DNA from 4 places in the Serratia sp. D1N4 genome. Region 2 is predicted to be linked to each of the others. Evidence: predicted binding sites of a transcription regulator. Region 2 holds the regulator's gene; each other region holds the start of a gene.

Region 1 (5,564 bases), 2.0 Mb from region 2:
AGGCTATACCGGTGGCGGTTTGCCCATGGTGTCATGGCCTGATTTTCAACCAGGGCTGCTGCGCGATCTGGTGATCCCCGCGTTAAACCTGGCGGTTGTCAGCTTTGTCAGCATGATGCTCACCGCGCGCAGCTTTGCGGCCAAAAATGGCTACGAGGTGGATGCCGACAGTGAGTTTCGTGCGCTGGGGTTGGTGAATATCGTCTCTGCGCTCTCGCAGGGGTTTGCTATCAGCGGAGCCAATTCCCGTACCGCGGTTAACGATGCCAACGGCGGCAAAAGCCAGTTGGTGTCGGTGATTGCTGCGCTGGCGATCGCTGTGGTGGTGCTGTTCTTCAGCGAGCCGCTGCAATTTATTCCCATACCGGTGCTGGGCGTGGTGCTGATTTACGCATCCTGGTCGTTACTGGATATGCGCAGTATTTTCCGGCTGCGCAAGCGCAATCGTTCCGCATTCAATCTGGCGCTGTTTACTTTCCTTAGCGTGCTGCTGGTGGGGATCATTCCCGGCATCGGGCTGGCGGTCCTGCTGGGCCTGCTGCAATTTCTACAAACGGTGTTCCGGCCTACCGAACAGTTGCTCGGGGTGAATGATGACGGGATGATTCATTCGATTGCTGACGGTAACGGCATTAAGCCGGTCGACGGGGTGATTATGTATCGCTTTAACTCACCGTTGACCTATTTTAATGTGGCCTATTTTAAACGACGGATCACCAATCTGGTGGATAGCAGCCCCGCAAAACCGCGTTGGGTGGTGATTGACGCGGTGGCCAGCTTCACCCATGCGGACATCAGCGTGCTCGCAGCAATCAACGAATTGAAGCAGGAGCTTAAACTGCGCGGGATCAGTCTGGTACTCGCGGGCAGGCGTACCGAGTTGACACGCTGGTTCCGTCTGCATCGCTCCGGCAGTGACGAGCGCGATCTGATCCTGGTTCCCGATCTGTATCTGGCATTGAGGCTGATTCAAAGTAAGGAGTTCAAGGCTGAGGGGGAACGAGACGCAGAGGCCCTGTTAAAAGGTTAGCTGCATGAAGGGCCGCGTCGCGGCCCTTCCAGTAATCTCTCTTAACCTTCCCGCTCTATCAGCAAGGCTTCGAGCAAGTCGAGATCGTGCAGCAGTTTTTGCAGCGTCTCATTGCTGATCTTCTGTGTGGCCCGCAGGTGATAAAGCTCACCGCGCTCGGCCCGCAATGCGGTCAGGCGGAAACGTCGTTCCAGGTTTTCCAGCGCCAGCGCGTTCTCGATATCATCTTTGTTGGCAATACGCCGCCGCAGCGTACCAATCACCCGCGAACTGACCTCTTTCAGAATCTGTGGATCGAAGTTTTCTTCGGTGTCGGCGGCCAAGCGCTCTTCCATCTTGTTGATACTTTCGATCGCCACTTCCGCCACGATGGCAATGGCCATGCGCTCTTCATCTTTGCTGACGCTTTTGTCAGCCATCTGCACACCACGCAGCAGCAATGGCAAGACCAGCACACCGATAATCAACGACAGCAGAATCACACCGGTGGCAATAAACACCAGTTGATAACGGGCCGGGAAAGCGGTGCCATCGCTCAGTAACAGAGGGATAGAAAGCACGCCCGCCAGCGTGATCGCCCCGCGAACCCCAGCAAATGACGCCACCCACAGATCACGCGTGCTGTAATCACCAAATTGCAACGGGCGTTTTTTCATAAAGCGTTTGCTGGCGTTTTTCATCAGCCACAGCCAGCTGAAACGCAGCATCAGTAGCGCAGCGTAGATAATCGCCACGTCGGTGAACAGATACCAGGTCTCAATGGTCGGATCCAGCTCAGCCTGCAGAATGGAGGTCTCGATAATGCCCGGCAGTTGCAGCCCCAACATGATGAACACCGTCCCGTTGAACACAAACTCGAGCATGGTCCAGACGCTGTTAGCACGCAGGCGCATCGCCAGCGGAGCGTTGCGGATCACGCCAGACTGGCTGATAGTCATCCCGGCCGCGACCGCCGCCAAGATGCCGGAAACACCGATATGTTCGGCGATCAGATAAGAAGCGAACGGCAACAATAATAGGAAGACGATCTGCGTTGCCGGATCATCACCGCTCCAGCGGCTCATCACCCGCAGCGATTTACTGTAGACCCAGGTCACCGCCACACCGGCCAGCAAACCGCCGATGGCCACCTTCAGGAACTCCATGGTGGCACCGCCCACGGTAAACACCATCGTACCCATGGCTACCGCGATGGCAAACTTCAGGGATACCAGGCCGGAAGCGTCGTTCATCAGCGCTTCACCTTCCAGCACGCCCATGATTGACTTCGGGATCCGCCCTTTGCCGACAATCCCCCCCAACGCCACGGCATCGGTGGGCGACAACACTGCCGCCAGAGCGAACGCTGCCACCAGCGGGATCCCTGGCACCATCAGATAAATGAGATAACCCACCCCGACCACGGTAATCAGCACCAGAACCAGCGCTAATCCGAGGATTTCGCGCCCATGATGCAAAAACTCACGCAGGGGGGTTTTCCAGCCATCAGCAAACAGCAGTGGAGGGATAAACAGCACCAGAAACAGTTCAGGATCAAAATCAACATGCAGGCCAAAATGCGGCCAGGCCAGCAAGGCCCCGATGACGATCTGCATTAACGGCAGCGGCACCTGGAACGGCAACATGCGCGTCACGACCCCAGAAAGGGAAACCACCAGGATCAAAATGAGGATTGTAAAAAAGATTTCCATGCTTTCCTTAGACTCTATGGTTCAGAACACCTAGGCTCACTGCAAAGTATGCCGAATAATAGATCACTTTTTTCGCAGTAGGAAAAGCTTGTTATGCCTTTTAAAACAAAGCACAGAAAGAAGGAGACTTATCTGAAGAGGAATGCCCTCTCACGCAAGAGAGAGCATATAAATGATTAAATAGCCCAACCACCGGCATAGAACGCCACCAGCGCGACCGCGATCAACACGGTACCGAGGTTCAGCCTGCGCCACTCGCCCGAGAAGATGCGGCCAATCACCAGGGAGCTGAAGCCCAGCATGATGCCGGTTACGATGTTGCAGGTCAGCACGATAAACACCGCACACAACAAGCCCGCCATCGCATCAACAAAATCGTCGAAATCCAGCTTGCTGACGTTGCTGAGCATCAGCAAACCCACGTACATCAGCGCTGGCGCAGTAGCATACACCGGCACCAGATAAGACAACGGTGACAGGAACAGGATCAGCAGGAACAGGATCCCGACCACGGTGGCCGTCAGGCCGGTTTTACCGCCCGCCGCCGTACCGGCCGCAGATTCGATATACACCGCCGCAGGAGCAGCGCCAACCAGCCCAGAGAAAATGCTGCTCAGGGAGTCTGACGTCAGCGCCTTGCCACCGTTGATGATCTGGCCGTCTTTATCCAGCAGGTTGGCCTGCCCGGCGACCGCACGAATGGTGCCCGTGGCATCGAATACCGCAGTCATCACCAGCGCCAATACGCTCGGCAACACTACCGGCTGCAAAGCCCCCATGATATCCAGGCTGAAAATCAGGGAGTTGCCGTCAGCATCCGCCAGGCTAGGCATGGCGAACAGCCCTTGATACTTCACCGCCGGGTCAAAAATCAGGCCGATCACGGAAATGGCGATAATCACCAGCAGGATGCCACCCGGCACACGCAGCTTTTCCAAACCGAAAATCACGGCCAGCCCCAGCAGCGTCATCACTACCGGGAAAGAGGTGAATGCCCCCAGCGCCACCGGCAGGCCATCCAGCGGGTTCTTCACTACCAGACCGACACCGTTGGCGGCGATCAACAGCAGGAACAGGCCGATACCAATCCCGGTGCCGTGTGCAACGCCCATCGGCAAATTACGCAGGATCCAGGAACGAATGCCGGTCACAGAGATAATGGTGAACAGCACCCCCATCAGGAATACCGCACCCAGCGCCACAGGAATACTGATGTGCTGGCCCAGCACCAGGCTAAAGGCGGTAAAAGCGGTCAGGGAAATCGCACAACCAATCGCCATCGGCAGGTTGGCCCACAACCCCATCAGCAGAGAACCCAAACCCGCCACCAGGCAAGTAGCTACAAACACGGCGGTTGGCGGGAAACCCGCTTTGCCCAACATGCTGGGCACCACGATCACCGAATAGACCATCGCCAGGAAAGTGGTTAAACCCGCCACCACTTCCTGCCGCACGTTGGTACCCCGTGCTGAGAGTTTAAAATACGCATCAAGCCCGCCTTTAGGTTTCGCGGCGTTGTTCGCTTGAGAATTCGACATGTTGCTATCCCCTGTGTTTCATTGACATCTGGTATAAATATGGCTGGTTGTTCCACTCATGCATGGTCATTACGAAACCGTTTCCGTCACGTTCGCTGCCATACCCTTCTTGAACGCCACAAAAGACGCCGTGTAAAAAAGCAAACGTTTAACTCTTATTGCATGAAGTGGGTGATTTATGGCGGTTTTTACCCAACAGAGCCCAAGTAAAGCCAACAACATCGAGGCTTGAGATCTGGCGGGTCTATACTCTAAATAATTCGAGTTGCGCGAAGGCGGCAACGCAGCGAGTCCCCAGGAGCTTACTCCAGTAAGTAACTGGGGTGAGTGAGGAAAGCCAACGCACCTGCAACTTGAAGTATGACGAGTATATTTAAGGCAAACGATTATCTAGCCTTCCATGCCGTCTGATCAACTAAAGATCGCGACAATTTATACAAAAAGGCATCGGGTGCTCACTCGAGTATCTTCAGCGGCCCGCCCTGTTCCAGCGCCCGCTGATAGGCTGGCCGAGCGTGGATACGTTGCAGATAGTCCTGCAATTTCGGGCAACCTTCCAGCCCACCGCGCCCTGCCATTGCCTCCACCGGGAAGCTCATCTGAATATCCGCAGCGCTGAATTCATTGCCGACAAACCACAGGCTTTTATTTAAATGCTGCTCCAGATAAGCCCGATGGGTAGCGATCTGCTTATCCAGATATTCCTTCTGCACCCCTTTGCCGATTGCGCCAGCCACCGGGCGAATCAGCCACGGGATCGGCGGATGCCCTAAACGGCTGAACACCAGTTTCATCACCAGCAGCGGCATCAGCGAACCTTCGGCATAATGCAGCCAGTAACGATACTCCTGGCGGGCATGAAAATCGGTGGGGGTGAATAACCCTTGTGCATCATAGACTTCCTGCAGATATTCGATAATGGCGCCGGATTCCGCCAGCGTTAGATCGCCATCAGCAATCACCGGTGATTTCCCCAACGGGTGAATTTTTTTCAGTTCCGACGGTGCAAGCATTGTGGTTTTATCACGCGCATAGCGCTGTACCTGATAGGGTACGCCTAGTTCTTCGAGGAACCACAAAATGCGCTGCGAGCGCGAGTTTTCCAGGTGATGGACGATTAGCATGCGTTTTCTCCGGTAATAGTTCCGTTAAAGGTAGCGGTGATCTCAACCTCTCGCCAATTAGGGGCTAGACGTGGCACATCATTTTCGGGGGATCGACTTCGATTGAGGGGGGTTTAACAGAGTGGTTATTTCATATGAAAAATAGGGAGTTGGTACAATCCCAAGTAAAACGCGACAGTGC
Region 2 (5,564 bases):
CTTCAACCACCGGGTTGGAGGTTGTCGGAATAATAGTGCTGTATATAAAAAGGAGAAAGCAATGTCGTTTGAATTACCTGCATTACCGTATGAAAAAAACGCTCTCGAACCGCACATTTCTGCAGAAACCCTGGAATACCACTATGGTAAGCACCATAACACCTACGTGGTTAACCTGAACAACCTGGTGAAAGGCAGCGAGTTCGAAGGCAAAACCCTGGAAGAGATTGTCAAAACGTCTACCGGCGGCGTGTTTAACAACGCAGCACAGGTGTGGAACCACACCTTCTACTGGCATTGCCTGTCACCACAGGGTGGCGGCGAGCCAACGGGCGCAGTAGCCGCTGCGATCACCAAATCCTTCGGTTCTTTTGCTGCTTTTAAAGAGCAATTCACCGATGCCGCCGTGAAAAACTTCGGCGCGGGTTGGACCTGGCTGGTGAAAAAGGCGGATGGTACGCTGGCGATCGTTAGCACCTCAAACGCGGCAACCCCGCTGACCGGTGAAGACAAACCGCTGCTGACCGTTGACGTGTGGGAACATGCCTATTACATCGACTACCGCAATGCGCGTCCGAAATACCTGGAGAACTTCTGGGCATTGGTGAACTGGGCGTTCGTGGAAAAGAATCTGGCGTAATCGCTGGAGGTTGATAGCAAGGCGCAGCATGCTGCGCCTTTATTATTTCTTGGTATGAATCAGTTCAATGCGGCGATAAAACCGAAAACAATAATCATTGCTAAAGCACAAGCGGTGGTAATCAATGACATCTTCAAATTGGTATCCATAACGACTCCCTATCAGATTGGCTTCACTAAGCATAAAATCCACACGATTAATGCGTCAAATCATTTTCACACAGTTCGTGACTAAAATCTTGTTATCATTTCCCAAGTTATAATGCCGAATAGATCTTCCACTTTGCGTCAATTTGGGACAAAATCCGCAGTTCACAACTGCGTACCGGCAAAATGCCCCTCCTGTTTAAGCGGCTTACGAACTCAGCACTAAAAACTCAGCTTCCGCTTCTCTGGGGAGAGATCTACGCAGGCAAACGATTAACATCATACTTACATGCCATAACATGTGGGTTCAGGAGTCATTCTTTACATGGCAACGATTAAAGATGTCGCCAAACGCGCTGGCGTTTCCACCACCACCGTTTCGCACGTCATCAATAAGACGCGTTTCGTCGCCGAAGAAACAAAAGAGGCCGTTCGGGCTGCGATCAAAGAACTGCACTACTCCCCGAGCGCGGTCGCACGTAGCCTGAAGGTTAACCATACCAAATCGATCGGTTTGCTGGCGACCTCAAGTGAAGCGCCCTACTTTGCTGAAGTGATCGAGGCGGTAGAGAACAGCTGCTATAGCAAAGGCTATACCCTGATCCTTTGTAACTCGCACAATAACCTCGACAAACAGCGTGCCTACCTGGCGATGCTGGCGCAAAAGCGTGTTGATGGCCTGCTGGTAATGTGCTCGGAATACCCGGATGAGTTACTGGGCATGCTGGAGGATTATCGCAATATCCCCATGGTGGTGATGGATTGGGGTGCTGCACGCGGTGATTTTACCGATACCATTATCGATAACGCCTTTGAAGGCGGCTATCTGGCTGGCCGCTATCTGCTGGAGCGTGGCCACCGTGATATCGGGGCGATCCCTGGGCAGTTATCACGCAACACCGGCGGCGGCCGCCATCGTGGTTTCCTGAAGGCGCTGCAAGAGGCCAATGTTGAGGTGCGAGAAGAGTGGATCGTCCAAGGGGATTTTGAACCCGATTCGGGTTACAAGGCCATGCACCAGATCCTGTCGCAGAAACAGCGCCCTACTGCGGTATTTTGCGGGGGCGATATTATGGCAATGGGGGCGATCTGTGCCGCCGACGAACTGGGGCTGCGCGTCCCGCAGGATATTTCGGTGATCGGTTACGATAACGTGCGTAATGCGCGCTATTTCACCCCGGCGCTAACCACCATCCACCAGCCGAAAGAACGCCTGGGGGAAATGGCTTTCACCATGCTGCTGGATCGCATTATCAGCAAGCGTGAAGAATCCCAGGTGATTGAAGTACATCCAAAACTGATCGAACGCCGTTCCGTGGCCGATGGCCCATTTATCGATTATCGCCGCTAATCTCTTCGCTCAACCACTCCTGGTTGAGCGTTTCACTATCTCCTAGATACTCCAGTAGCCAGGCCATCGCCGGTGACTGTGCGTTCTGCTGCCAGGTCAGGCAGCAGGCACTGGCGGGAAACGGCTCCTGCAATTGCAATGCCACCAGTTCACCGCTTTGCACCAATGGCAGTACGCGATGCGCTGGCACCATGCCAACACACAACCCGCTGCGCAGGCAATCTACAGCGGAAACCCAGTCGGGTACGGTAAGCCGCCGCTGATTATCCAATGACCAAGTCACTCGCTTAGGCAAGTTGCGCGACGTATCCTCCAGCAACAGAGAGGGATATGGCCGCAGCTGATCGTTGCGCAGCAAACCGGTCAGGCTGGCCAGCGGATGTGACGCGCTAACGACACACAACCAGTTCATAAAACCCATATCGCGAAAGGCAAAGCCACCGCCCACCGGCACCGCACGCGTGGCACCGATCGCCATCTCGGCCCGGCCATCCACCAGCGCGTCCCACACGCCGTTGAACACTTCCGGTTGCACCACCAGTTCCACATCGGGGAAGTGGCGATAAAAATCCAGGACCAGTTGGCGGCTGCGCTGCGGCTTAACAATGATGTCCACCGCGATTTTTAGCTGCCCGCGCCAACCATTGGCCACCTGCTGACATTGACGACGCGTATCAAGCATTTTTTTGATAACAGTACGCGCTTCTTTTACAAACAGCACACCGGCAGGCGTCAGTTCAACATCACGATGGCGGCGTTCAAACAGCGGCACTGCCAGCCATTGCTCCAGTTGCCGCACGGTATAGCTTACCGCAGACGGCACACGGTGCAGCTCCTGTGCTGCCGCACTGAAACTGCCGGTGCGCGCTACCGCATCAACGACATCGAGTGAATATTCAGACCACATCTTGTTTTGCCTTCAATTTTTTTAACAGCACCTAGCAAATATTACCGTTTCACAAGCAGAGATCCAGCCGGATACACTGGCCGGCGCTAAAAAACCTGCAATAAGAAAATGTTAATGAGAAATACCATGCAAAATTTTGGATTTATGTTTTATCTCGCTGGCCTGAGTATGCTGGGCTATCTGGCCACCGACATGTATCTGCCCGCCTTTGGTGCCATGCAACAGGATTTGCAAATCTCCGCCGGTGCCATCAGCGCCAGCCTGAGTATCTTTCTGGCTGGCTTCGCCTTTGCCCAACTGGTGTGGGGGCCGCTTTCCGATAAGCTGGGCCGCAAACCGGTACTGCTGTTTGGCCTGGCGTTGTTTGCTCTCGGCTGCCTGGGGATGCTGTGGGTGCAAAATGCCGTGCAACTGTGGTCATTGCGTTTCATCCAGGCGATTGGGGTTTGTTCTGCCGCTGTAACCTGGCAGGCCATCGTGGTGGATCGCTATCGCGATGGCAAAGTTAACCGCATTTTCGCCACTATCATGCCATTGGTTGCGCTTTCTCCGGCACTGGCCCCGTTGGTCGGTGCCTGGCTGCTGAACCATATGGGCTGGCGAGCGATCTTTGCGGTGTTGCTGGGTATCGCTGTCTTGTTGTTCGTACCCACTTTGCTGCTGAAAGAGACGGCCAGAATCGTGCCCTCTGCCGATAAAAAGCCCGGCCTCAGCTTCCTGCAAATCCTGAAGTCTCCGGTTTTCAGCGGCAACGTGATGATCTTTGCCGCCTGTTCAGCCAGCTTCTTTGCCTGGCTGACCGGTTCGCCGTTTATTCTCGGCAATATGGGATACAGCCCGAATGATATTGGCCTGAGCTATGTACCACAGACGTTGGCCTTTTTACTCGGCGGCTACGGTTGTCGTACAGCATTGAACCGCATTTCAGGCAAAACCTTGTTACCGTGGCTACTGGTAGCTTATGGAGTCAGCATGGTGGCGTTGTATCTGGTCGCCACGTTAAGCCAACCGACCTTAACTAGCCTATTGATCCCATTCTGCTTTATGGCTTTGGTTAACGGTGCCAGTTATCCGATTCTGGTGACAAATGCGCTGATGCCGTTCCCTGATAACAGCGGTAAAGCCGCAGCCTTGCAGAATACCTTGCAATTAGGGTTGTGTTTTATCGCCAGTATGTTGGTTTCGGCATTCATCACCCAACCGCTGCTAGCAACGGTTACCGTGATGGTCGCTACAGTGGTTTTGGCCGCCTTAGGGTACATGATTCAGCGTGGGAAGGGAGAAGTTGATGGGCAGGTAACCCGCCAAGAACATGCTGACTCCATGTCATAATTGTCTTTATAAATAGTCACTTAATGAAAATTCCAGCCGAGCGCGATTTACTGTTGAGTATGCGCCTCGGCAAGCCTATACTCGAAGCCACCTTTCAAAATAACATCTATATAGAACTTTTATCGCAGTAACTATTGTGTACGCGAATGGCGTCACACTTTATTTAAGGAATCATTTTTCCGCGCCTTTTGCGCAGGGAGTCTCTTAAATTTCCTCTGTTCATAGTCGGATATCAGACACCACGGCGAAATTTTACCGTAGGTAAACATATGCCTCATTAGAAATTGTCTACGCTATTTTCTTGTGGGTCATAAGTCAGAAGAAGGTGATGGAGAAGCTATGAGTTCATCGTGTATAGAAGATCTGAGCATTCAAGATAACCAATGGTACCGTATCGCGCATGAAATGCTCGGCATGGCCGGTATTGAGATCAACGGTTCACGCCCTTTCGATATTCAGATTAAAAATCCCAATTTCTTTAAACGCGTCTTGCAGGAAGGCTCTTTGGGATTGGGCGAAAGCTATATGGATGGTTGGTGGGAGTGTGAACGGCTGGACGTTTTTTTTCAGCGCGTTGTCGCCGCCGGTCTTGAGAAAAAACTCCCCCGCAAACTGAAAGATACTCTGCGCATTGCTGCTGCCCGCCTGGGCAATCTGCAATCCAAGAAACGTGCCTGGATTGTCGGCAAAGAACATTACGATCTGGGTAACGACCTGTTCACCCTGATGCTTGATCCTTATATGCAATATTCCTGCGGCTACTGGAAAGAAGCCACCACGCTGGAAGACGCGCAAGAAGCCAAACTGCGTATGATTTGCGAAAAGCTGCATCTGCAACCCGGTATGCGCTTGCTGGATATCGGCTGTGGCTGGGGTGGGCTTTCGGCCTATGCGGCCAGGCATTACGGGGTTTCCGTGGTTGGCGTGACCATTTCAGCGGAACAGCAAAAGCTGGCTCAAGATCGCTGTGCAGGCCTGGATGTGGAGATTTTGCTGAAGGATTACCGCGATCTTCACCAGCAGTTTGACCGCATTGTCTCTGTCGGCATGTTCGAACACGTCGGCCCGAAAAATTACCGGACCTATTTCAAGGTGGTTGAACGTAATTTAAAACCCGATGGGATTTTCCTGCTGCACACCATCGGCTCAAATCAGACAGATATGAGTGTTGATCCGTGGATCAACAAA
Region 3 (5,564 bases), 100 kb from region 2:
GAAACTATTCATAAAAACCGAATAAATTTCGCATATTTTTCTTGCGGCAAAATAGGCCATCCAGTACTTTGTTCTGGTCACTAAAAAGAGTTAGCGTGCTCTTTTTCGTTGCACCTCAAAATACTGTTTTATGTCATCAGAAAGTGATGATATTCGTTATTTCCCGCCTTTCCGTGCGGGATTTCTTTTTGTCAGTTACTGTTATTTTTCGTGCTCTTTCTTGAGCTTTTTTAGGCGCTAAACTAAATTTCAGCACTCACAAACCTTAACCTCCCGCGGTGGCCAGGCTGGCAACGGGTGGGCGTTCAGGAGTTACAGCCATGCAAATGACCCTTATGGAATACATCACGCAATACTTCAATGGCGATCTCTATCGCTATGCCCGATATGAAGGTGTGAGCCGTGAGCAAATTCTCAAATGGATAAATAACGAATGTTATGTCGTCAAAGGGAAATTGGTCATGCCGGTTAAGCATTTGCCCGGTTGAGTCAACATTGTAACGGAGACAAAAAACCCCGTTTGAACGGGGTTTTTTGCTATTTGATACCACGGAAAATCAGAAGTTATAACCGACAACCGCGTAGTAACCCCAACCCGTAGACTTGATTGGGCCCTGCGGTGTACCGATATCAACCCCATCCTGCCATTGACCACCGTTATGGAAGTAACGGGCAACGAACGAGTAGTGCCAGTGATCGTAGTTCAGCGCCAGCACGTGGCTGGAAGCGATAGAATTGCTGGTGCGAGCCTGACGGCCATTAACGGTGAAATCGTTCTTACCCAGATCGGAACCAAAATCAAAGTTAGTGAAACCGATATAGCTCAGGTTGCCGCCCCACATCTGAGTCAACGGTACAAAGTATTTCACTTTGAAACGGTAACCATCCCAACTGTCTTCATTCGCCGCACCGTAGTTCTGCCACTGATATTTGGCATAAATGTTCATCGACAGGCTGATTGGCAAACCCGTATCGATGTCAGTCCCTAGCCCCATATACCAAGTGCTCTGGCGCGATTCGTTGTTGCGCCCCATGTCATAGATATAGTTGTTGGCGAAATACCACTCTTTAAACGGCCCAAAGCTCAGATCGGCCCCGGTCAGTTTGTCGATCGAGAAACGCGGTTCGATCTCCATAAACAGCGGTGAACCGTTATCCCAAATACCCCGGTTTGGCGTATTGCCGGTACCAAAGAATTTCGGCACATCCACGTAGCCATAAAAATCCAGCCAGTCTTTCTTGGTGTAGGCTTCGTACTCCAGATACACGTCATTGTTCAGTTGTGGTCCGAAGCGGGTGTGGTAGCTACCCACCACGTTGACACTCTGGTGCCACCAATCTGAAACGAACTGGCTATCTTTGCTATCCGCCATTGATGATGTGCTGTAAGACGCAGTGAGAAGCACACCTGCTGCGAGAGCGATTTTTTTCATTTTATTACCACATGCTTAAAGGGCCATTGGCGGCCCGTTAGAAAGATGACGATGAGTCTGGTGTAACGAACGGTTAATCCGACGCGCGCATTATAGAAACCAGCGGGTGCAAGAATCTGTGATCCAGTGAGATATTTTACGATAAGGTAATCGATTGCGTTCTCATTTTTTGAATTATTTTTCATTTGTATTCATATTCAATGTGATACCCATCATTAAAAAAGGGTTTTAGCACGGGATCTGTACCCTTTATCTACGGCCCGTGGAATTAGCCGGATTCAGAATAATGGCGTAAAAAAGCCGACTCTGGTGTCGGCTTTAACTCGAGGGTTGGTACTGTGCGAAACGGTGAACTAGCGCACTCCGGGAAGCGCCTTGGCAATATTCTCCTGGCGGAATACCACTTCATCCCCCCTGGCAATTTCCCAACGGGCGACCGGAATGTCGGTCTTGGGTGCCGCAACCACTACGGAACCATAAATCAGCTTATCGTCACGGCGCAGAATAACCACATCCAATTGATATTCGTGCAGTAAGTTAGCGGTGGTCAAGCGCACAATGTCGCCGGTAATGAAGCTGTGCCCGTCAAGCGCAGGTTGCTGAATAAACTGAATATCATTTCTCATTTTTCACGTTCCTTCAGGCAGAACACTTAATTTGAGATTAGCTTAAATCCATCACTTCGCGAATCACCAAGCTTAACCTGCGCGCGTGGCTCGCCAGCAAATTAGTGAACCGACAGTGACCATGGCCACTCCCTGCCAGAAGTTAATGGTCAGCGATGTGCTGAGAACCACGGCGGCAAATACCGCCGACAGCACCGGCGTAAAATAAGAAACCGTGGCCAGCAAGGTCATGTTGCCATGCAGGATCCCGACATTCCATGCCGCATAGCCTGCACCCATGGCGATCCCGGCAGACAGCAATGCCACGCTAACCGGCAGGCTGAAATGCATACCGCTTTCATTACTGAACGGATATTGCAGCCACAGGGCCAGCGCGGTCAGCGTAATAAACAGCACCACCGCATTTTTGCCCTGGGCGATCCTCTTGGTAACGTTGCAATAGACCGCCCAAATCACCGCACCGCTGAACGCCAGCCCATAGCTCAGGGGATTACTGCGCACATTGACCAGCATTTGCGCCGGAGACCATCCCCCATCGCCGCTCATGATCCAACCGATGCCAAACAGCGATAACAGTAGCCCAGGGATCACCCACCATTTAGCCTTCTGACCATTGAACAGGATCGCCATCAGCACGGTAAAACAGGGCCACAGATAGTTGATCATCCCCACTTCAATCGCCTGCATGCGGTTACTGGCATAACCCAAGGACAGAGAAAGACAAATCTCGTAGGCCACAAACAGCAGGCTGCCAATAATCAGGTAAGAACGGGGGAAATCACGCAGCTTCGGGATACCCATCACGATCAGCAAGAACAGCGTGCTCACGCTGTAGATCATCGCCGCGCCGCCTACCGGCCCCAAGCCTTCGCTGACGCTGCGGATCAGGCCGACCACGCTGCTCCACAGCACAATCGCCAGCAGGCCAAACAGGGTTGCTTTATGGGATACGGACAGCGTGGGCATCAGAGTGGGATCCAGTCATTAGTTTTGCAAGGGCTTCACTCTACTGGCCTGAAAGGTAAAAAGAAAGGCGGGAAAACCCGCCTTGCATGATTACTGCTGTGGCTGCCGCTCAAACTGTGGCGGCGGCTGGCGGAAACGACGGGTGAGGTACACCAAGTAGGCAAACCCCAGTGCCGCCCAGATCAGCCCCATGGTCAGCGAGCTTTTCTCCAGGTTCAGCCACAGGACGCTAACCGTCAGTGCCCCCACCAGCGGCAGGATCAGGAAGTGGAAACGATCCTTCCAGGTTTTATTGCGCCCTTGACGGATAAAGAAGTGGCTGATCACCGAGAGGTTAACGAAGGTAAACGCCACCAGCGCACCAAAGTTGATCAATGCGGTGGCGGTGACCAGATCGAAGGATATGGCAGACAGCGCCACCAGCCCGACCATCAGCACGTTAAGCGCAGGCGTGCGCCATTTAGGGTGTACGTAGCCGAAGAATCTTTCTGGGAACACGTTATCGCGCCCCATCACGTACAGCAGCCGCGAAACGCTGGCATGAGAAGCCAAACCGGAGGCCAGCGTATTAATAAAGGTGGTGCAGAGGAAAATCGCCTGGAACAGTTTCCCGCCCACATACAGCGCAATTTCTGGCAGCGCCGCATCGGGCTCTTTAAAACGCTCTATATTGGGGAAAAACAGCTGAATAAAGAATGACACGCTGATGAAAATCACCCCGCCGTACAAGGCGGTGAGGAAGATCGCCTTGGGGATCACCCTGGCAGCATCCGGCGTTTCTTCGCTCAGCGTAGTAACGGCATCAAAGCCCAGAAACGAGAAACAGAGAATGGTCGCACCGGTGATAATCGGCACCAAATGGGCATTTTCACTGACGAAAGGTTGCAGGCTCCAGACTGTACCCACCCCTTCGCCATTATGCAGGCCATGCACCACTAGGAAGATAAACACCACAATAATCACCACCTGGGCCAGCACAAACAGCGTGTTGAAGTTGGCAACCACATTGACGCTTTTCAGGTTGATCGCCGTCATGATAATCACAAAACCCACTACCCAGATCCACGGAGGCACTTCGGGGAACAGCGCGGTGAGGTAAATCTTCGCCAGCAGCGTATTGATCATCGGCAAGAACAGATAGTCCAGCAACGACGACCAACCGACCAGAAACCCAACGTGCGGGTTAATCGCTTTTTGCGCGTAGGTATAGGCAGAACCCGAGGTGGGAAACTGGCGCACCAGCTTACCGTAGCTGATGGCGGTAAACAGTACCCCCGCCAGCGCCAGCAGATAGGAGGCCGGAACGTGGCCATCCGTTACGCCAGAAACAATGCCGAAAGTGTCAAACACCGTCATCGGCGTCAGGTATGCCAGGCCCATCATTACCACTTGCCACAGTTTTAATGTTTTACGCAGTTGCGGTTTGCCCGCGCCATTACGGTCGATGGCACTTATCGTCATGGGTTATTCCTCGCCGGCGTCCTGTACGCCAAGTTGGAAGAAAGTAGTCACCGCTGCGCACGGCTTCGCCGGGCCACAGGGAACCCGCGGGAATACGCCGGGCGCGCGGTGGGATAGGCTGAACGCCTCAGGCGTTTTTCAGCATCCACTCGATTTCGGTTTCGGTGATCAGTCGTTCAAACTGCACCAGTTCATCGGTCTTGCAGGCCAGATAGACATGGCTGAATCTTTCCCCCAGCAGCGCATTCAGCACCGGCTGGTGTTCGAACTCATACAATGCATCGCTCTGGCGAATGGGGAACGGTAAACCTTCCTGCTCCAGGCCGTTGCCGGTCACCGGCTCAAGCAGCGGTAATGAGGTGTCGAGGCCGTACACCATCCCGGCCAATATCGCCGCCATCACCAGATAAGGGTTGGCATCAGCCCCCGCCACGCGGTACTCCACGCGGTGGCTATCGCGATCGCCGCAGGGAATGCGCAGTGCAACGGTGCGATTATTGTGGCCCCAAGAAGCCTGCGTCGGCACATACATGCCGGGTTGGAAACGGCGATAGGCATTCACATTGGGTGCCAAAAGCGCCATAGAGGCAGGCATCAGGGCGATCATCCCCGCCAGCACCTGTTTTAGCAGCACGGAGTCTTCACCATCGTCGTCGGCAAACACGTTGTTGCCTTGATTGTCCAGCATGCTGATATGCACATGCATACCGCTGCCCGCGTGCTCTTCATAAGGCTTGGCCATAAAGGTGGCCTGGATGTTGTGCTTCTCTGCCACCATGCGTACCAAGCGTTTCAGCGCCAGCGCGTGATCGCAAGCCAACAGCACGTCGTTGGTGTGATGCAGGTTAATCTCAAACTGGCCGGGTGACGCTTCCGCTACCGCACCGTCTGCCGGGATCCCCTGCAAACGTGCCAGTTCATCAATCTCACTCAGCACATCGGCAAAGTGATTGAGGTTATCCACCGAATACACCTGGCTTTGCGTGTTGCGCTCCTGGGTGCCGGGCGAACACGGCGGTTGCAGATAACCTTCTGAATCGCGTTGGCGATCGATGAGATAGAACTCCAACTCTACCGC
Region 4 (5,564 bases), 760 kb from region 2:
GTGTGAACAAGGCTTCTGACTTGGCCAATATGCTGCTGCAGGATGCGGGCTGGAATAACGCTCGAGTCTCCTCCACGCTGAAAGTAGGCAATACCACTTACGTGAATATTCGCCAGCATATCCCGGTGCAACTTTATTATCTGACGGCTTGGGTTGCCGATGACGGTAAACCACAGTTCCGTACAGATATTTACAATTATGATGCTACCGTGCGATCGGGTGCACAAATTTTGGCTCAGGCTGAAAAATTGATGCAATAAATGCAGTAATTCTAGGTAAATAGCGGTCTGAATGTCTGGTTAGCCACAAGCACTCTTTTTGGGAGTGCTTATAAACCTAAGCCTATCTCGGGTTGACTCCGCATAGGCTGGCGGTTATGGTTCGGGCTGTGCGCAGTTTTGTGCATTTATTTTGACATTCTTGCCGAGTTTAAAAGAGTCATGGACAAAATTGATCATCATCGCCGTAAATGGCTAACGCTAGGTAGCGCAGCCATGGGTATCGCTCTGCTCCCTGGGCAGGCGTTCGCCAGTCTTTCTACCGCTCGTCCACGTATTCTGGTACTCAATAATCTGAATACTGGCGAATCCATTAAGGCCGAGTTTTTCAACGGTAAAGGTTACAACCGGGAAGAGTTAGTGCGGTTGAATCATATTTTCCGTGATTATCGTGCCAATAAGACCAAGACGATCGATCCTCATCTGTTTGATCATCTCTATCGTCTGCAAGTCTTACTGGGAACGACCAAGCCGATTCAGTTGATTTCGGGTTACCGTTCTTCAGCAACCAACAACGAAATGCGTGAGCACAGCCGTGGTGTGGCTAAACAGAGTTATCACACCAAGGGGCAGGCAATGGATTTCCACATTGAAGGTATCCAACTGAGTAATATCCGCAAAGCGGCGTTAAAAATGCGCGCTGGTGGTGTAGGATATTATCCACGTAGCAACTTTGTGCACATCGATACCGGCCCGGTGCGGACCTGGTAATCACTGTGCACCATGAGTGAATAGCGCCAGCCTGCCGGGTATGGCGCTTTTGTCGTTGGAGCTTTATGAAATACCATATTATTCCCGTAACGGCGTTCAGCCAAAACTGTACTCTGATCTGGTGTGACAAAACGCAACAGGCCGCTTTGGTTGATCCTGGCGGTGAGCCAGAAAAATTGAAAGCGGAAGTGGCGAGAAAAGGCGTGAAGATTAGCCAGATTCTGCTTACGCATGGCCATCTCGATCACGTTGGTGCGGCGGCTGAATTGGCTGAGTATTATCAGGTGCCGATCTTGGGGCCAAATAAAGAAGATGCCTTCTGGCTCGAAGGTTTGCCTGCTCAGAGCCGCATGTTCGGCTTGGCAGAATGTGCAGCCTTTACGCCGACGCAATGGTTGGAGGAAGGGGATACTGTGCAGGTGGGGGAATTATCGCTGGGTGTTCTGCATTGCCCTGGTCATACACCGGGTCATGTCGTTTTTATTAATGACAAGGCACGTCTGGCACTGGTGGGCGACGTATTGTTTAGCGGTGGCGTAGGTCGAAGTGATTTCCCGCGTGGTGACCATCAGACGCTGATTAACTCGATTCGCACCAAGCTACTGCCTCAGGGTGATGATATCGCGTTTATTCCCGGGCATGGACCAATGTCCACCTTTGGGCAAGAGCGCCAAACCAACCCTTTCCTGCGTGAAGAGCCTGCTGTCTGGTAAGCGGAATCTTCCTGGCAGCAATATAATAGCAAAGGGGCGCAGTGCGCCCCTTTTTAATGCTGAGTTTTCAGCTTAAAGCACGGCAACAATGGCTTCGCACAGCGGTGCCATATTGTCTGGCGTCATGCCCGCTACGTTAACGCGGCCAGAGTTAACGGCATAAACACCGAACTCATCACGCAAGCGCAGAACCTGCTCTTTGGTTAATCCACTGAAAGAGAACATGCCATTTTGGTTGATGATAAAGCTGAAGTCTTGCTTCGCGCCTTTCTCTTGCAGGGTATTCACGAACAGCTGACGCATACGGTGAATGCGCTGGCGCATGTCGGTCAGTTCCTGTTCCCAAGTAGCACGCAATGCTTCGTTACCCAAAATAGTGGCAACCACGGCTGCGCCGTGTGACGGTGGGTTGGAGTAGTTAGCGCGGATCGCGGCTTTAACCTGACTGAATGCGCGATCGGCAGTGTCTGCGTCGGCTGCGACCACGGTACAGGCACCAACACGTTCGTTGTACAGGCCGAAGTTCTTCGAATAAGAACTGGCAACAATCAGTTCCTGATGCTTGGCCGCAAAAATACGCAGACCTTGCGCGTCTTCTTCCAGACCTTTGGCAAAACCTTGGTAGGCGAAGTCGAACAGCGGCAACCAACCCTTGGCGACAGAGAGTTCCGCCAGTTGTGCCCATTGCGCTTCGGTTGGATCGATGCCGGTTGGGTTATGGCAGCAACCGTGGAACAACACCACATCACCAGCCTCTGCACGTTTCAGGCTATTGAGCAGGCCATCAAAGTCCAGCGCGTGGTTGGCGGCGTCATAATAGTCATATTCCAATACTTCCAGGCCAACAGCGCCGAACACATTTTTATGGTTAGGCCAAGTTGGGTTGCTGATCCAGATACGTTTGGCGCTGGTTTGGTTGGCAATAAAATCTGCTGCGACACGCAGGGCACCAGTACCACCTGGTGTTTGCGCGGTGCGCGCACGCTTGCTGGCAATGATCGGGCTTTGTTTGCCGAATAATAACTCTTGTGTGCAGCTAGCAAACTCAGGGATACCTTCGATACCCAAGTAGTTTTTGGTGGTCTCATTTTCCAGCAGGTACTGTTCAGCTTTCTTCACGCTGGCCAGTACCGGTGTTTTACCGGTTTCGTCTTTATAGACGCCAATCCCTAAGTTGATTTTGTTCGGACGGGCGTCCGCGCGGAAAATATCGGTCAGACCCAGAATCGGGTCGGCAGGTGCAGCGGTGATTTTTTCAAACATGTCAGATTGCTTCCATGGCCTAGAGTTAAGCAGACAGAAGCATCAGGGTAGCGCCAGTTATCGGCTTTGCCAACCGTTTGCGAGAAAAACACATCGATCTTGTGATGGCGGCAGATTCAGCACAAAAAATGACGGAGAAGGGAGCATTAACAGGATAAAAAGCGGTAGGGCAACGTAAATAAAAACAGGGCCGAAGCCCTGTTTTTAACTCATCTGGCAATAGACTGCCATTAAGCGCAACAACTTAGAACTGGTAAACCAGACCAGTAGCTACGATGTTGTCGGTAGCAATGCCGTTAGCGTTGTAGAAGCCTGAGTCGTTTTCATTCAGCAGGTTGATTTTGTAATCAACATAGGTAGACATGTTTTTGTTGAAGTAGTAAGTAGCACCGACATCAACATACTTAACCAGGTCTTTGTTGTTGCCGTATGAGGTGTTCAGGTCTTTGCCTTTAGACTGCAGGTAAGCGATAGAAGGACGCAGACCGAAATCGAACTGGTATTGTGCAACCACTTCATAGTTACGGGCTTTGTTAGCAATGCTGCTACTGCCGTATGGAGTCATGTTGTGAGTTTCAGAATACATGGTAGCAAAGTAGACGTTGTTCGCGTCGTACTTGGCACCCAGAGCCCAAATTTCAGCTTTGTCGCCACCAGCATTAGACAGAACCGCATCTTTCTGCTTAATAGTACGGTTAGAAGAAGTGTAGGCTGCGCCGACGCTGACACCGGTATCCATGATTGCATAGGTAGTAGAAACGCCTACGCCGTCACCGTTAGCTCTTTTGAGTTCGCCTTCGCGATCATTTTTACCCTGATACTGCAGCGCGAAGTCCCAACCATCAACTGTACCGAAGAAGTTCTTGTTACGGTAGGTCGCTACGCCTGTAGCACGTGCGTTCATGAAGTTATCAGTGAAGGTGTAGGTATCGCCACCAAACTCAGGCAGCATATCGGTCCAACCACCAATGTCATACGCTACGCCGTAGTTACGGCCGTAGTCGAATGAACCGTAATCAGCGAATTTCAGGCCAGCAAAGCCCAGACGGGTTTTGTTGCCATCTTGGGCATCTTTACCTTCGCTGTTGCTAGCTGAGAAGTTGTATTCCCACTGGCCGTAACCGGTCAGTTCGCTATTGATCTGGGTTTCACCTTTGAAGCCAAGACGAGCGTAGGACTTGTCGCCATTGTTGTCACTATTGTTGGCGTTGTCTTCGTTTGAAAAGTAATGCAGGCCAACAGCTTTACCATACAAATCCAGCTTGTTGCCGTCTTTGTTGTAGATTTCTGCTGCGTTTGCTGCACCAGCTGCTAACAGAGCTGGGATTACTACTGCAAGAATGTTGCGTTTCATCATTATTACCCTCATTAGTGTTATTCGGACACCTTGCCACTGCCGCCAATAATTCTTTTGGAACTATTGTTGATAGTTTGGTGTCGTCCTGTGTCTGAACGCAGTGTTCCATTCACGGGCGGGTTAATCTAGAACGAAAATGCTACTAATGTCGCAATCAGGTTTCAAAAAGAAACTATGTGTTACAAAATGTAAATTTAAGGGAACTTTGTGACCTAGATCAAGAATAAAAAACACGAAAGGCCAGCAATGCTGGCCTTAAAAGTGTACAGAAATAGGTTGAAAAACGTCTGCTCGGATTAACTAGAAGCTTGCGTTACGTGGTGTACGAGGGAATGGGATCACATCACGTACGTTTTGCACGCCGGTCACATAAGCGATTAAACGCTCAAAACCCAAGCCAAAACCAGAGTGCGGCACGGTGCCGTAGCGACGCAGATCGCGATACCACCAGTAATCTTCTTTATTCAGCCCCATTTCCTCCAGGCGCTGATCCAGCACATTAAGGCGTTCTTCACGTTGTGAACCACCAATGATTTCACCGATGCCTGGGGCCAGAACGTCCATCGCAGCCACGGTTTTGCCATCTTCGTTCATACGCATATAGAAGGCTTTGATATCTTTCGGGTAGTTCTTCACTACCACTGGCGCTTTGAAATGCTTCTCGGCCAGATAGCGTTCGTGCTCAGAAGAAAGGTCGATCCCCCAGGATACCGGGTTCTCGAAGGTTTGGCCGGAAGCGATCAGAATTTCAACCGCTTCGGTGTAGTCCACCTGGGCGAAATCAGAAGAAACAAAACGCTTCAGGCGCTCAACTGCGTCTTTATCTACACGCTCGGCAAAGAACTGCATATCGTCAGCACGTTCATTCAGGACGGCTTGGAAGACATACTTCAGCATACTCTCGGCCAAGCCCGCAACGTCATCCAGGGTGGCGAAAGCCACTTCAGGTTCGATCATCCAGAATTCAGCCAGGTGGCGGCTGGTATTGGAGTTTTCTGCGCGGAAGGTTGGGCCAAAGGTGTACACCTTTGATAGCGCACAGGCGTAAGTTTCGCCGTTCAACTGGCCAGATACGGTCAGAAACGCTTCTTTGCCGAAGAAATCCTGGCTGAAGTCGATTTCGCCTTTGTCGGTGCGCGGCAGGTTTTCCATGTCCAGCGTAGAAACGCGGAACATTTCACCGGCACCTTCGGTATCAGAAGCGGTAATCAGTGGGGTAGACACCCAGAAATAGCCATTCTC

The links. The regulator PurR, encoded in region 2, represses purine synthesis genes. The targets are predictions, from matches to a motif close to CANGCAAACGTTTGCNTG.
Region 1: a site for PurR is predicted at 4,330-4,347, ahead of ACX1CU_RS21555 (NCS2 family permease). Genes of this name have one in related genera too.
Region 3: a site for PurR is predicted at 1,577-1,594, ahead of ACX1CU_RS12790 (nucleoside-specific channel-forming protein Tsx). Genes of this name have one in related genera too.
Region 4: a site for PurR is predicted at 3,032-3,049, ahead of ACX1CU_RS08810 (amino acid aminotransferase). Genes of this name have one in related genera too.

The regions. Positions count from the first base shown of each region.
Region 1 covers NZ_CM137274.1:4,809,205-4,814,768, forward strand. The annotation lists gene ACX1CU_RS21545 (SulP family inorganic anion transporter) at 1-1,030, shown strand, start outside; gene ACX1CU_RS21550 (Na+/H+ antiporter) at 1,072-2,721, opposite strand; gene ACX1CU_RS21555 (NCS2 family permease) at 2,898-4,259, opposite strand; gene ACX1CU_RS21560 (glutathione S-transferase family protein) at 4,715-5,383, opposite strand.
Region 2 covers NZ_CM137274.1:2,806,623-2,812,186, forward strand. The annotation lists gene sodB (superoxide dismutase [Fe]) at 62-640, shown strand; gene cydH (cytochrome bd-I oxidase subunit CydH) at 700-789, opposite strand; gene purR (HTH-type transcriptional repressor PurR) at 1,112-2,137, shown strand; gene punR (DNA-binding transcriptional activator PunR) at 2,118-3,044, opposite strand; gene punC (purine nucleoside transporter PunC) at 3,159-4,376, shown strand; gene cfa (cyclopropane fatty acyl phospholipid synthase) at 4,716-5,564, shown strand, end outside.
Region 3 covers NZ_CM137274.1:2,909,351-2,914,914, forward strand. The annotation lists gene ACX1CU_RS12785 (hypothetical protein) at 321-488, shown strand; gene ACX1CU_RS12790 (nucleoside-specific channel-forming protein Tsx) at 558-1,433, opposite strand; gene ACX1CU_RS12795 (hypothetical protein) at 1,787-2,059, opposite strand; gene yddG (aromatic amino acid DMT transporter YddG) at 2,132-3,025, opposite strand; gene ACX1CU_RS12805 (APC family permease) at 3,116-4,486, opposite strand; gene ACX1CU_RS12810 (glutamine synthetase family protein) at 4,614-5,564, opposite strand, start outside.
Region 4 covers NZ_CM137274.1:2,043,870-2,049,433, forward strand. The annotation lists gene ldtD (L,D-transpeptidase) at 1-260, shown strand, start outside; gene ACX1CU_RS08800 (DUF882 domain-containing protein) at 441-989, shown strand; gene ACX1CU_RS08805 (MBL fold metallo-hydrolase) at 1,055-1,702, shown strand; gene ACX1CU_RS08810 (amino acid aminotransferase) at 1,775-2,965, opposite strand; gene ompC (porin OmpC) at 3,210-4,322, opposite strand; gene asnS (asparagine--tRNA ligase) at 4,623-5,564, opposite strand, start outside.